3 regions of the Sphingobium herbicidovorans genome follow, and region 1 is predicted to be linked to each of the others. Evidence: riboswitches for the same ligand, from Rfam matches in the RefSeq annotation. Region 1 holds a riboswitch; each other region holds the start of a gene.
What was found. Region 1 has a riboswitch for cobalamin ahead of B6S01_RS16855 (HoxN/HupN/NixA family nickel/cobalt transporter). Riboswitches for the same ligand answer to the same signal wherever they lie in the genome.

Region 1 (3,274 bases):
CGCTGCATGGTGGGCAGGAAATCGTCCGCGACGGTGCAGCAGATGCAGCCATTGGCCAGTTCGATGATGTCCTCGTCCGGGCATGCATCGTCGCCGCACCCCTTGACCAGCGCGCCATCGACGCCAACGTCGCCGAACTCGTTGATGATCAGCGCCAGGCGGCGGCCGTCCGCATTTTCGATCAGGTGGCGGATCAGCGTCGTCTTTCCAGCGCCCAGAAAGCCGGTGATGACGGTGGCGGGAACCTTGCTCATATGGATTGTCCTTGTTTGGCGAGGAGCACCTCGATCTCGTCGAAGCGTTTCCAGCGGTAGATGGCCCAGCTCACCAGCCAGCAGGCGGCGAACAGGCCGATGATGAAGAAGCCCAGGCTGTTGAAATGTTCGCCCAGATTGGCGGCGACCGACCATATGCCGCCGGTCAGGCCCAGCTTGTCGCCCAGCAGCGCCGCCGCCTCGATCCCGCCGATGACGATGGCGACCAGCGCGGATACCAGCGTAATGGTGATGTTGTAGTAAAGCTTGCGGATCGGTTTCACGAAGGCCCATTGATACGCCCCCATCATCAGCGCCCCGTCCGCCGTGTCGATCAACGCCATGCCCGCTGCGAACAGCAGGGGAAATATGAGCACCGTCGCGATTGACAGCCCGCTCGCCGCCTGCCCCGCCGACAGGCCAAGGATCGCGACTTCCGTGGCGGTGTCGAATCCCAGTCCGAACAGGAAGCCCAGCGGCGCCATGTGCCAGCTGCGCGTGACGAGGCGGAACAGCGGCTTGAAAATGCGCGCCAGGAAACCGCGATTGCCCAGCAATATGTCCATGTCCTCATCGACATAGGCGCCGCCGCTGCGAACATGGTTGAAGGTCTTGAGAACGGATTTCAGGATGATGAGGTTCATCGCCGCGATGGCGAACAGGAATGTGGCGGAAATGATCGTGGCGATGGTGCCGCCCACTTCGCCTACCGCCTCCACGCGGCTCAGCGCGCTGGCCGCCACGGCGATCAGCACCGCCGCGATCAGGACGATGCCGCTATGCCCGACCGCGAACCACAGGCCGACGGTCAGCGGCCTTTGCCCGTCCTGCATCAGCTTGCGCGTCACATTGTCGATGGCGGCGATATGGTCGGCATCGACCGCATGGCGCATCCCCAGGCTCCAGGCGAGCAGGGCCGTGCCCAGCATCATGGTGTCGTGGGCGAAGATCATCGCGGCCCACAGCCATAGCGCCAGGTTGGCGGCGATCAGGGCGGCGAACATCCACGTGGCGCGGCCACGCAGCGTTGCAAAACTCATGTCCATCGGAGACCAGTCTCCCGTCGGCGTCAGCGAAACTTGACGGGAACCTCCGCATCGCGGCCGACACGGTGCGCCGGACGGACACCCAAACGGCGCCCGGCACGCATGCCGGTGCAGCTCCCGCCGCACGCGTCGCTCAGACGGAAAACCGTGCCCCGGCCATCCCCTGGACCAAAGCAAGAGCGACCAGACGCTGGCAGGTCTCCTGGCTTGCGGGTCATCGCTCGACACATGGCCTTCCCAGGCCTCGCAGGATTTAGCGTCCGGCCCAGTGGCTGACCCCCGATCGTCACGGAAGGTCGATATGCGTCTCGCTCACCGCTTACAGTTGCAGGGACAGCCGCGGATTTGGATGCCTCAAGCACCCGCACCGCATTCCCATTTTAAGCCCCTTGCGGGGCACCGGCGCGATCAATGCCGTGCATAGAGAGCTTGGGGGACAAAGGGAAGCGGGAAGGAATTGAAATAAAAGAGTCATACTTTGGTCATGTATCCGTCATCTAAATGAAATAGCGGCCCGCTGCACAGACACATGAGGGAGTAGCAAGGTGCAGGGTTTAAGGGCGAGTGGCGCGGCGATGATGGTGAGCTTGCTGGCGTTGATGCCCGAAGTGGCGCAGGCGCAGAGCAACGAAGCGTTGCAGCGCCAGATCGACGAACTCAAGGCGCAGGTTCAGATGCTCACGAGCGCGCTTGCCGCAAACAAGGGCGCGGCTCCTGAAACCGCCGCTGCGGCTCCCGCTCCCGTTGCGCCGGCGACACCCGCGCCTGCCACGCTCGCCACCGCCACCGCCCCCGCCCAGCCGCCCGCGGCCGCGCCAGAGGCGGCCTCTGCCCCAGCGCCCAGGTCGAAGGCCTGGTATGATCGGCTGTCGCTGCGCGGCTACACGCAGATGCGCTACAACGCATTCCTGTCCGGGGACGATACGGCGCCCGCTGGCCAGTCCCGCCTGCGGTCGGTCCATGACAGTTCCATATCCGATCGCGGCAGCTTCTCGCTGCGCCGCGCGCGTCTGGTGGTTCAGGGCGATATTTCCGACCGCGTCTCACTCTATCTGCAATCGGATTTCGCGACTGCCGTTAGCAATCAGGCGGGCAGCGAGCGCCGCGAAGGCTTTGGCCAGCTGCGTGACGCCTATGCCGACGTGTTCCTGGACAAGGCCAAGACCTTCCGCCTGCGCCTCGGCCAGTCCAAGGTGCCCTATGGCTGGGAAAATATGCAGTCCTCCTCCAACCGCCTGACGCTCGACCGCAGCGATGGGATCAACAGTGGGGTTCCCGGCGAACGCGATATGGGCGTCATCGCCTATTACACGCCGCCTTCGGTCCAGAAAATCTGGGACCGGCTGGGGGATGACGGGCAAAAGCTGTTCGGGAATTACGGCGCATTTGGCTTTGGCGTTTTCAACGGTCAGGGCATCAACCGGACGGAACAGAATAAGGGCCTGATGAAGGTCGCTTTCGCCACCTGGCCCTTCGAACTCGACGGTCTGGGCGGCGCCTTCGCTGGCCAGGTGTTCGAAATCGGCGGATCGGCGATGATGAACGATTTCCAGCCTGAACTGCGTAGCGGGTCAGTCGGTGGACCCGTTGACGACAACCGCGCCGGCATCCACGCCATGCTCTATCCGCAGCCCTTCGGCATTCAGGCCGAATGGAACTGGGGCAAGGGACCGCAATACGACCCGCTCAGCCTGTCGGTGGAATCGAAAAAGCTCAGCGGCGGCTATGTCCAGATGATGTACCGCGCGCCGACGGAATCGATCGGCTCGCTGATCCCCTATGCCCGCTGGCAACGCTATCGCGGCGGTTGGAAAGGCTCCACCAGCGCACCGCGCCTGGAAACCGACGAAATTGAACTGGGCGTCGAATGGCAGCCGTGGAAGGCGCTGGAAATCACGCTGGCCTACGCCCGCATGAAGCGCGCCGAAGCGGATGAACGCCGCGCCGGGCGCGCGGAAGGCAATCTCATCCGTA
Region 2 (3,274 bases), on a different replicon from region 1:
CCTTTCTACCATGCAGCGCGCCTAAGGGGAAGAGTGTATGATAAAGGACATTATCACACATAGAACGGCGCGTGAATCCGCGTCAGATTTCTGTATGGGCAAGGTCCAAATTGTTGCCGGGTCAGCCTCGATGCAAAACTTTTGATCTGACTATCCTAGCATCTCGATTAGAATGCTGCTTTGGAACAACAGGTTCAATGGAAGTTGAGCGACGGTATCTGCTAACTCCGCATTTTAGTGCCCTGTCGCTTTGGAAAAGACGTTCATCACGATCACACCGCAGATGATAAGTCCCATCCCGATCATGGCTGGAGCGTCGAGTTTTTGACCCTGGAAAACTGCTGCGGCGGTAGCGATCAGAACGATGCCTGCCCCTGACCAAATGGCGTAGGCGACGCCGGTGGGGATAGTTTTGAGAGTTTGTGAGAGGAAGAAGAATGCGATTGCATAGGCCAAAGCCGTAACGAGGCTAGGCACGAGCCTGGTAAAGCCCTCGGACTGTTTCATAAACGTGGTGCCGATCACTTCGGAAATGATCGCTATGGCAAGATAGACGTAATTCATGTTCGGCTCCGCTCGTCGGATCAGCGGGCCAGCATGTTATGCGAAGCGCCCCTGAACCATTTCAAGTTAACGCCGTGGCAGGGAAGATCCGCGTAGCGAACGCAGGAGACACCACCCTGCTACTCTATTCTCGGCAAAGCGCCTCTACATCACCATCGCGCGAGCGTCACGTCAGCTAATCGCCAGACCCTAATTGAAAACATGATGCGGAAATCTGAGCACCGATGATCGACAGACAGCCTCAGCACGGTTTTAGTTGCCCGAAACCCCGCGCGGTTGAGACGAAAAACAGGAGAACACCCCCGCTGATGCAGAACTCACAAGTTTTGCATCAGACTAGAAAGCGCAGAAATCTGCGCCTCTCCGTGATGCAAAAATCTGATGCACATTCTGGCGCTGTTCTGCTGCCAGTATCCCTGTTTCAAGCACCATCGCCCTGATGCAAAAGTTTTGAGTTACGCATCACCCAGATAATGGCGAGCGTGCCCATAACTGGCCTTCTTCACATTGACACTCCTTTCCGCCCACCCTTAAGCAGTACGCTAAGCGAAGGTGCCGTCCACGCGCTGCCATTGGGCGGATGCGGGGGGACGGTGAAAAGGGAAGCCGGTGTGATTCCGGCGCTGTGCCCGCAACCGTAATGCCAGTGCGCGAGCCTTCGGGTTGAGCCGGCAAGTCGGGAACCTACCCTCGCCGTCGTCCGCGCCCGGCCGGGTCCAGCCGCAAGCGCGTGGAGAAGTGTGGGCCTTTGGCGGGACCGTGCCGATCCTCTGGGGCGACAACGTATGTCGCATTACCCGGAGGAATTTCCATGCCCATCGCCCTACTTCTTGCCGCTGCCGCTGCCGGACCTGTCACCGTGGACGGCGCGGTGCCGCCCGATATCGTCGTTACCGCTGCGCTGGTGCCCGTAGCGTCCGCTGACGTGCCCGCCTCCAGCTCGATGCCAAGACGATCGAGTCACTGGGCCAGCCCCTCGCGCTCGACCTTATCCGCCTCACGGTCGCGTCATCGGGCACGCAGGGCTCGCTCACCCAGATACGCATTCGCGGAGCGGAGGCGAACCACACGCTGGTCTTTGTGGACGGGATCGACTTCAACGATCCCGCAGCCGGGGATCGATCCCGAAGACGCGGCGATGATCCAGGGATTCCTCATCAACAAGTTTCGCGGTGATCCCGCGCTGTTCGAGGACCGCTATCGCGACATCGAGCGCCTTTCGGGCTGGCCCGGCTTCGGCGTGGTGCCGTGGCTCGCAGAGTGCGCGCGGCTCCCGAGCGAGGATGCGGTCGTGCTCGAAAGGCGGCAAGCGCTCGCCTCCGGCCGATTGCTCATCGCCTGCCTCGTCACGCCGCGCATCTCCAATTTCGACGATCTCGATCCGCTCAAGCTCGAACCGGGCATAGAATTGGCGATGATTTCCCCGGGTCAGCCAATCCCGGTCGAGGCTGCTTTGATCGTGCTGCCGGGCTCCAAGGCGACCATCGCCGATCTTGCCGCGATCCGGCGCGAAGGCTGGGACATTGATATCCTCGCCCACCATCGTCATGGCGGCGCGGTTTTGGGCCTGTGCGGTGGTTATCAGATGCTCGGCAAGCGCATCGCAGACCCGGACGGCATCGAGGGCGCACAGGCTGATGTGGCGGGCCTCGGCCTGCTTGATGTCGAAACCGTGCTAGCTGGAGAAAAGACGTTGCGGCGGGTCGCGGGCGAGGCGCTGGGCGCGCGGTGTGAGGGCTATGAGATGCACATCGGCGCTACCTTTGGTCCCGATACAGAGCGCCCGCTCGTGCGGCTCGACAGCGGCCGCAACGATGGTGCCGTGAGCGCAGACGGCTTGGTCTCGGGCACCTATCTTCATGGGCTGCTGGCGGATGCCCGGCAGCGGGCAGCATGGATCGCGCGGCTCGGCGGCAATGGCGCGGGCGTCGATTATCACGCCTCGGTCGATGCCGCGCTCGATGGTCTTGCCGCCGAACTCGAACGACATATCGATGTCGATACGATCCTCGCCCTTTCATCAAAGGCGAGCCGAGATTGATAGTAGCACGGCTCCGTTTAAACGCTCTCCGTCCAATCGCCGGCGACTGTCATTGGTCTATAAGGCACTCCGATCCGGATTTTGGCGGTGCCCCGCCGGCGCAGAGTGGCGGCGATATGACGCTCGGCCGCCGCGCGATCGGGAAAGGCGTGGCGCTGCGCCTGGCCGCGTGTGCCGATCCGGCCCCAACGGGTTTCGACAACGATCATGCCGAACAGGTCGAGGCTCGCGGTGATACTATAGCGCCGGCGGATGTTGCGCGCCGGATCGAGCGCCACCAACTCGATCGCATCGGGGATAATTGCGCCTTTCATGGCGCAAAGCCTACAAAATCAGCTCTGCGTTGTCCGACGACTTCTTTGAATCAAAAGCCGCCCATTGATTCACAAAGTCTATAGAAGTGTCGCGATAACTCAGCCGGCAATGCTTGATGCTCTCCCTGGTTCAGTTCATGTGTTTTTTCATGCGCCATAGGGCTTCGACCGTAGCAGCCTTGATGCTCGCGATCGGCGCGGCCTCGCCGATCGCCGCGCAGTCGGCCGACCAGAAGGCTCCGCAACCGCGCATGGTCTATGTGCCGGGACGCGGCACTGTTCTTGTCCAGCCCGTGCCAACCGATGATCCCCGTGCGGTTGCGCGCACGGTCATCGTGCCGGGTTACGGCGAGGT
Region 3 (3,274 bases), on a different replicon from region 1:
GGCCCGGGGAACCAACCGGACAAGGGCGCGACGATCTGCGTCTGTTTCGATATCGGCCTTAACCAGATCATGACCGCCATCCGCGAGCAGAGCCTGGTCGATGTGCCCGCCATCGGCAAGGCGATCGGCGCAGGGACCAATTGCGGGTCCTGTCGCCCCGCACTCGCCAACATCCTTGCCCAAATCCCGCAGGAGACTCTCCATGCAGCCGAATGAACTGATCGCCCCCGGTGAAGTCTGGCTCGTCGGCGCAGGCCCCGGCGATCCCGATCTGCTCACCCGCAAGGCCGAAAAGCTGATCGCGGCCGCCGACATCATTTTCTACGATGCGCTCGTCGGTGCCGGCGTGCTCGACCTTATCCCTGCTGGCGTCGAGCGTGTCAGCGTCGGCAAGCGTTCTGGCCGCCACAGCAAGGCGCAGGAAAGCATCAACGATCTGCTGCTCGCCGCGGCGAAGGCTGGGAAGCGTGTCGTGCGCCTGAAAGGCGGCGATCCATCGATCTTTGGCCGCTCGGCCGAGGAGATGGAGCATTTGGCCGCGGACGGCGTTCGTTTTCGCATCTGTCCGGGGATCACGACCGCCAGCGCCGCCGCTGCGAGCGGCAGCGCCTCGCTCACCCTGCGGGGCGTCGCGCGCGGGCTGACGCTGGTGACGGCGCATCTGAAGGTAGGCGAGCCGCTCAAACTCGACTGGGAGGCGCTGGCGCGTCCCGGCGGCACTCTGGGCATCTATATGGGCCGCGCCGCCGCCGGAGAGATCAGCCGGCAATTGATCGCTGCTGGCCGCGACCCGGAAACGCCGGTGATGGTTGCGGTCAACGTCTCGCTGCCCACCGAACGCCTCATCCGGGGCAGGCTTTCCGCGCTTGCCTTTCTGGTGGCCACCATCAGCGATGAGGACCCGACGCTGCTTCTGATCGGTGAAGCCGTGGCGGGCACGGCCATGCCTGTGGAGACTGCCGTGAGCGTCGCCCTTCAGGTCTGAAGTTGCCCTCCACGATTTTGCCCTGAGCCTGTCGATGCGCCTGCCTTAGTTGGAAGGAAGGTGTGGGGTATCGACAGGCTCAGACATTGCGCAGCCTGTCCAGATCGTCCGGCCAGTTGATATTGGGCAGCACGATGTCCGGCCGATCGACAATGCGCGCACCGATGCGGTTCAGCCAGCCATATATGGACCGGTTGTTGTCCTCCGCCAGATGCGCGTCCATTTCGACTGCGAGGGATGCAGGCCAGAAGCCTGCCAGCTGTTGACCCTTGAGCACAGCCGCGCGGTCGCCGACCAGCGCGTCAGCCAGCGCGGACGGATAGACCGGCATGTCACACCCGGTTGTCAGCACCGCGTTAAATCCCTGCTCAGCCGCATGATGCAGCGCCGCGTTCAGCCCGCCCAATGGACCCATGTCTGGTGCTGGCCGGTCGGTAAGGCATGTCATGCCTTGGACCTCCCGCCCGCAGACCACGACAGCTTCCACATGCGGCGTTATCGCCGTCACGGCATGGTCCAGCAGCGTGCGCCCGTCCGGCAACAGGGCCGTCGCCTTATCGCTCCCGAAACGGCTCGATCGCCCTCCCGCCAGCACTGCGCCCAGCAATCGCATCCAACCACTCCTTGGCAGAACCCTGTCTTTCCACTATGGCGCGCCGCGTGAGCGGGCAACCGTTGACATGAAGAAGATCGCGCCGGTGCCCATTTGGGCTTGAAAGGGAATGCGGTGCGGATGGCTTGCCCATCCAACTCCGCGGCTGTCCCTGCAACTGTAAGCGGCGAGCGCGATGCACGGGGGACCTGCGCTTTCGAAAGGGGAAGGCGAAGGGACCAGCCACTGGGCGGCCAGCCCGGGAAGGCTTGTGCATCGCTGCCTTGACCCGCGAGCCAGGAGACCTGCCGGCGCATGGTCGCTCTTGCCTTGGGTCCAGGGATCGGCCCAGGCACGGTGTTTTCCGTCTGAGCGACGCAGCGGCGGGGGCCGCATCGGTGCGCGGGGCGGGACGCTGGCGTCTGTCCTTCCCGCATGCCGACCGTTTGCGCGGATGCTCCTGCCTGAAGTCGCGTGACGCTCAGGGAAGACAATATAATGTTGAAAATCGGAATATCGCTTGTGGCGCTGCTGGCTGCGACGCCCGCACTCGCGGAACAGTCGGACAGCATCGTGGTCACCGCGCTTGGCATTGAGCAGCCGCGCGATGAAGTTGGTCAGGCCGTCTCCGTCATTGATGCGCAGACCATCGAGACGCGTCAAAATGTCAGCGTGGCCGACCTGATCGCCACCACGCCGGGCGTGCGCTTCAATCGCGCCGATGCTGTTGGCGGTGTGACCGGCATTTCAATCCGGGGCGCTGAAACGACGCAGACGCTGGTGTTGTTGGATGGCGTCAAGATCAACGATCCCAGCGGCATTGGCGACGCTTATGATTTCGGCAATTTGCTGACGGGCAATATCCGGCGGATCGAGATACTGCGCGGTTCCAACTCGGTCGTCTATGGCAGCCAGGCGATCGGCGGCGTCATCAACATCATGACCGGAGAACCGGGCGATGGCTTTGGCGGGTCCGCATCGGTGGATTACGGCTATGCCGATACGGTGAATGCAAAGGCGGACGTTTCGGGCAGCAGCGGCATTGTGGCGGGCAGCGCGGGGGCCGCATGGTTCCGCACCGATGGCATTTCGGCTGCGCAGGGCGGCACGGAAAAGGACGGCTACGAGAATATTGCCGCCCACGCCAAACTGAAGTTGAGCTTGGCCGATAATCTGAGCCTCGACCTGCGTGGCTATTATATTCATGCCGACCTCGACACCGACATCTTCTTTGCCGAGCCGATGGAGTCCACGGACAGCAGCAAGCTGAACCAGTATATCGGCTATGCTGGCATCAACCTTACCCTGTTCGAGGGCAAGCTGACGCAGAGGGCGGCAGTCACCTGGTTCCGCAACGACCGTGACTATTTCTCGTCCTTCGGCGACTATGGCTATTCGGGCACCAATCTGCGTTTCGAATATGAAGGCGTCTACCAACCCGTCGATCAGGCGAAGCTGGTGTTCGGCTATGAGCATGAGAGCCCGGATTACGATTTTTACGGCTTTGGATCGGGCGGCGCGAAGGCGAACATCGACAGCGTCTTTGCTCTTGCCGTCGTGAAGCCCTTTACCGGTCTCTCGCTGACCGGCGGCGTGCGTCATGATGACCATAGCCAGTTTGGTGGTGCGACCACCTTCGGCGCGAACGCCAACTACACCCCCAATGGCGGCGCGACCAATATCCGCTCCAGCTACGG

Region 2: linked by a shared signal. The riboswitch ahead of B6S01_RS20560 (cobyric acid synthase) and the one ahead of B6S01_RS16855 (HoxN/HupN/NixA family nickel/cobalt transporter) in region 1 are both predicted to bind cobalamin.
Region 3: linked by a shared signal. The riboswitch ahead of B6S01_RS10905 (TonB-dependent receptor plug domain-containing protein) and the one ahead of B6S01_RS16855 (HoxN/HupN/NixA family nickel/cobalt transporter) in region 1 are both predicted to bind cobalamin.

Annotation. Positions count from the first base shown of each region.
Region 1 covers NZ_CP020539.1:465,740-469,013, forward strand. The annotation lists gene cobW (cobalamin biosynthesis protein CobW) at 1-254, opposite strand, end outside; gene B6S01_RS16855 (HoxN/HupN/NixA family nickel/cobalt transporter) at 251-1,300, opposite strand; cobalamin riboswitch at 1,476-1,719, opposite strand; gene B6S01_RS16860 (porin) at 1,876-3,274, shown strand, end outside.
Region 2 covers NZ_CP020541.1:5,708-8,981, reverse strand. The annotation lists gene B6S01_RS20565 (SMR family transporter) at 235-564, opposite strand; cobalamin riboswitch at 1,098-1,270, shown strand; gene B6S01_RS20560 (cobyric acid synthase) at 1,376-2,605, shown strand; gene B6S01_RS20555 (WGR domain-containing protein) at 2,623-2,919, opposite strand; gene B6S01_RS20550 (hypothetical protein) at 3,069-3,274, shown strand, end outside.
Region 3 covers NZ_CP020538.1:2,237,390-2,240,663, forward strand. The annotation lists gene B6S01_RS10890 (nitrate reductase) at 1-216, shown strand, start outside; gene cobA (uroporphyrinogen-III C-methyltransferase) at 203-985, shown strand; gene mobA (molybdenum cofactor guanylyltransferase) at 1,065-1,598, opposite strand; cobalamin riboswitch at 1,665-1,904, shown strand; gene B6S01_RS10905 (TonB-dependent receptor plug domain-containing protein) at 2,076-3,274, shown strand, end outside.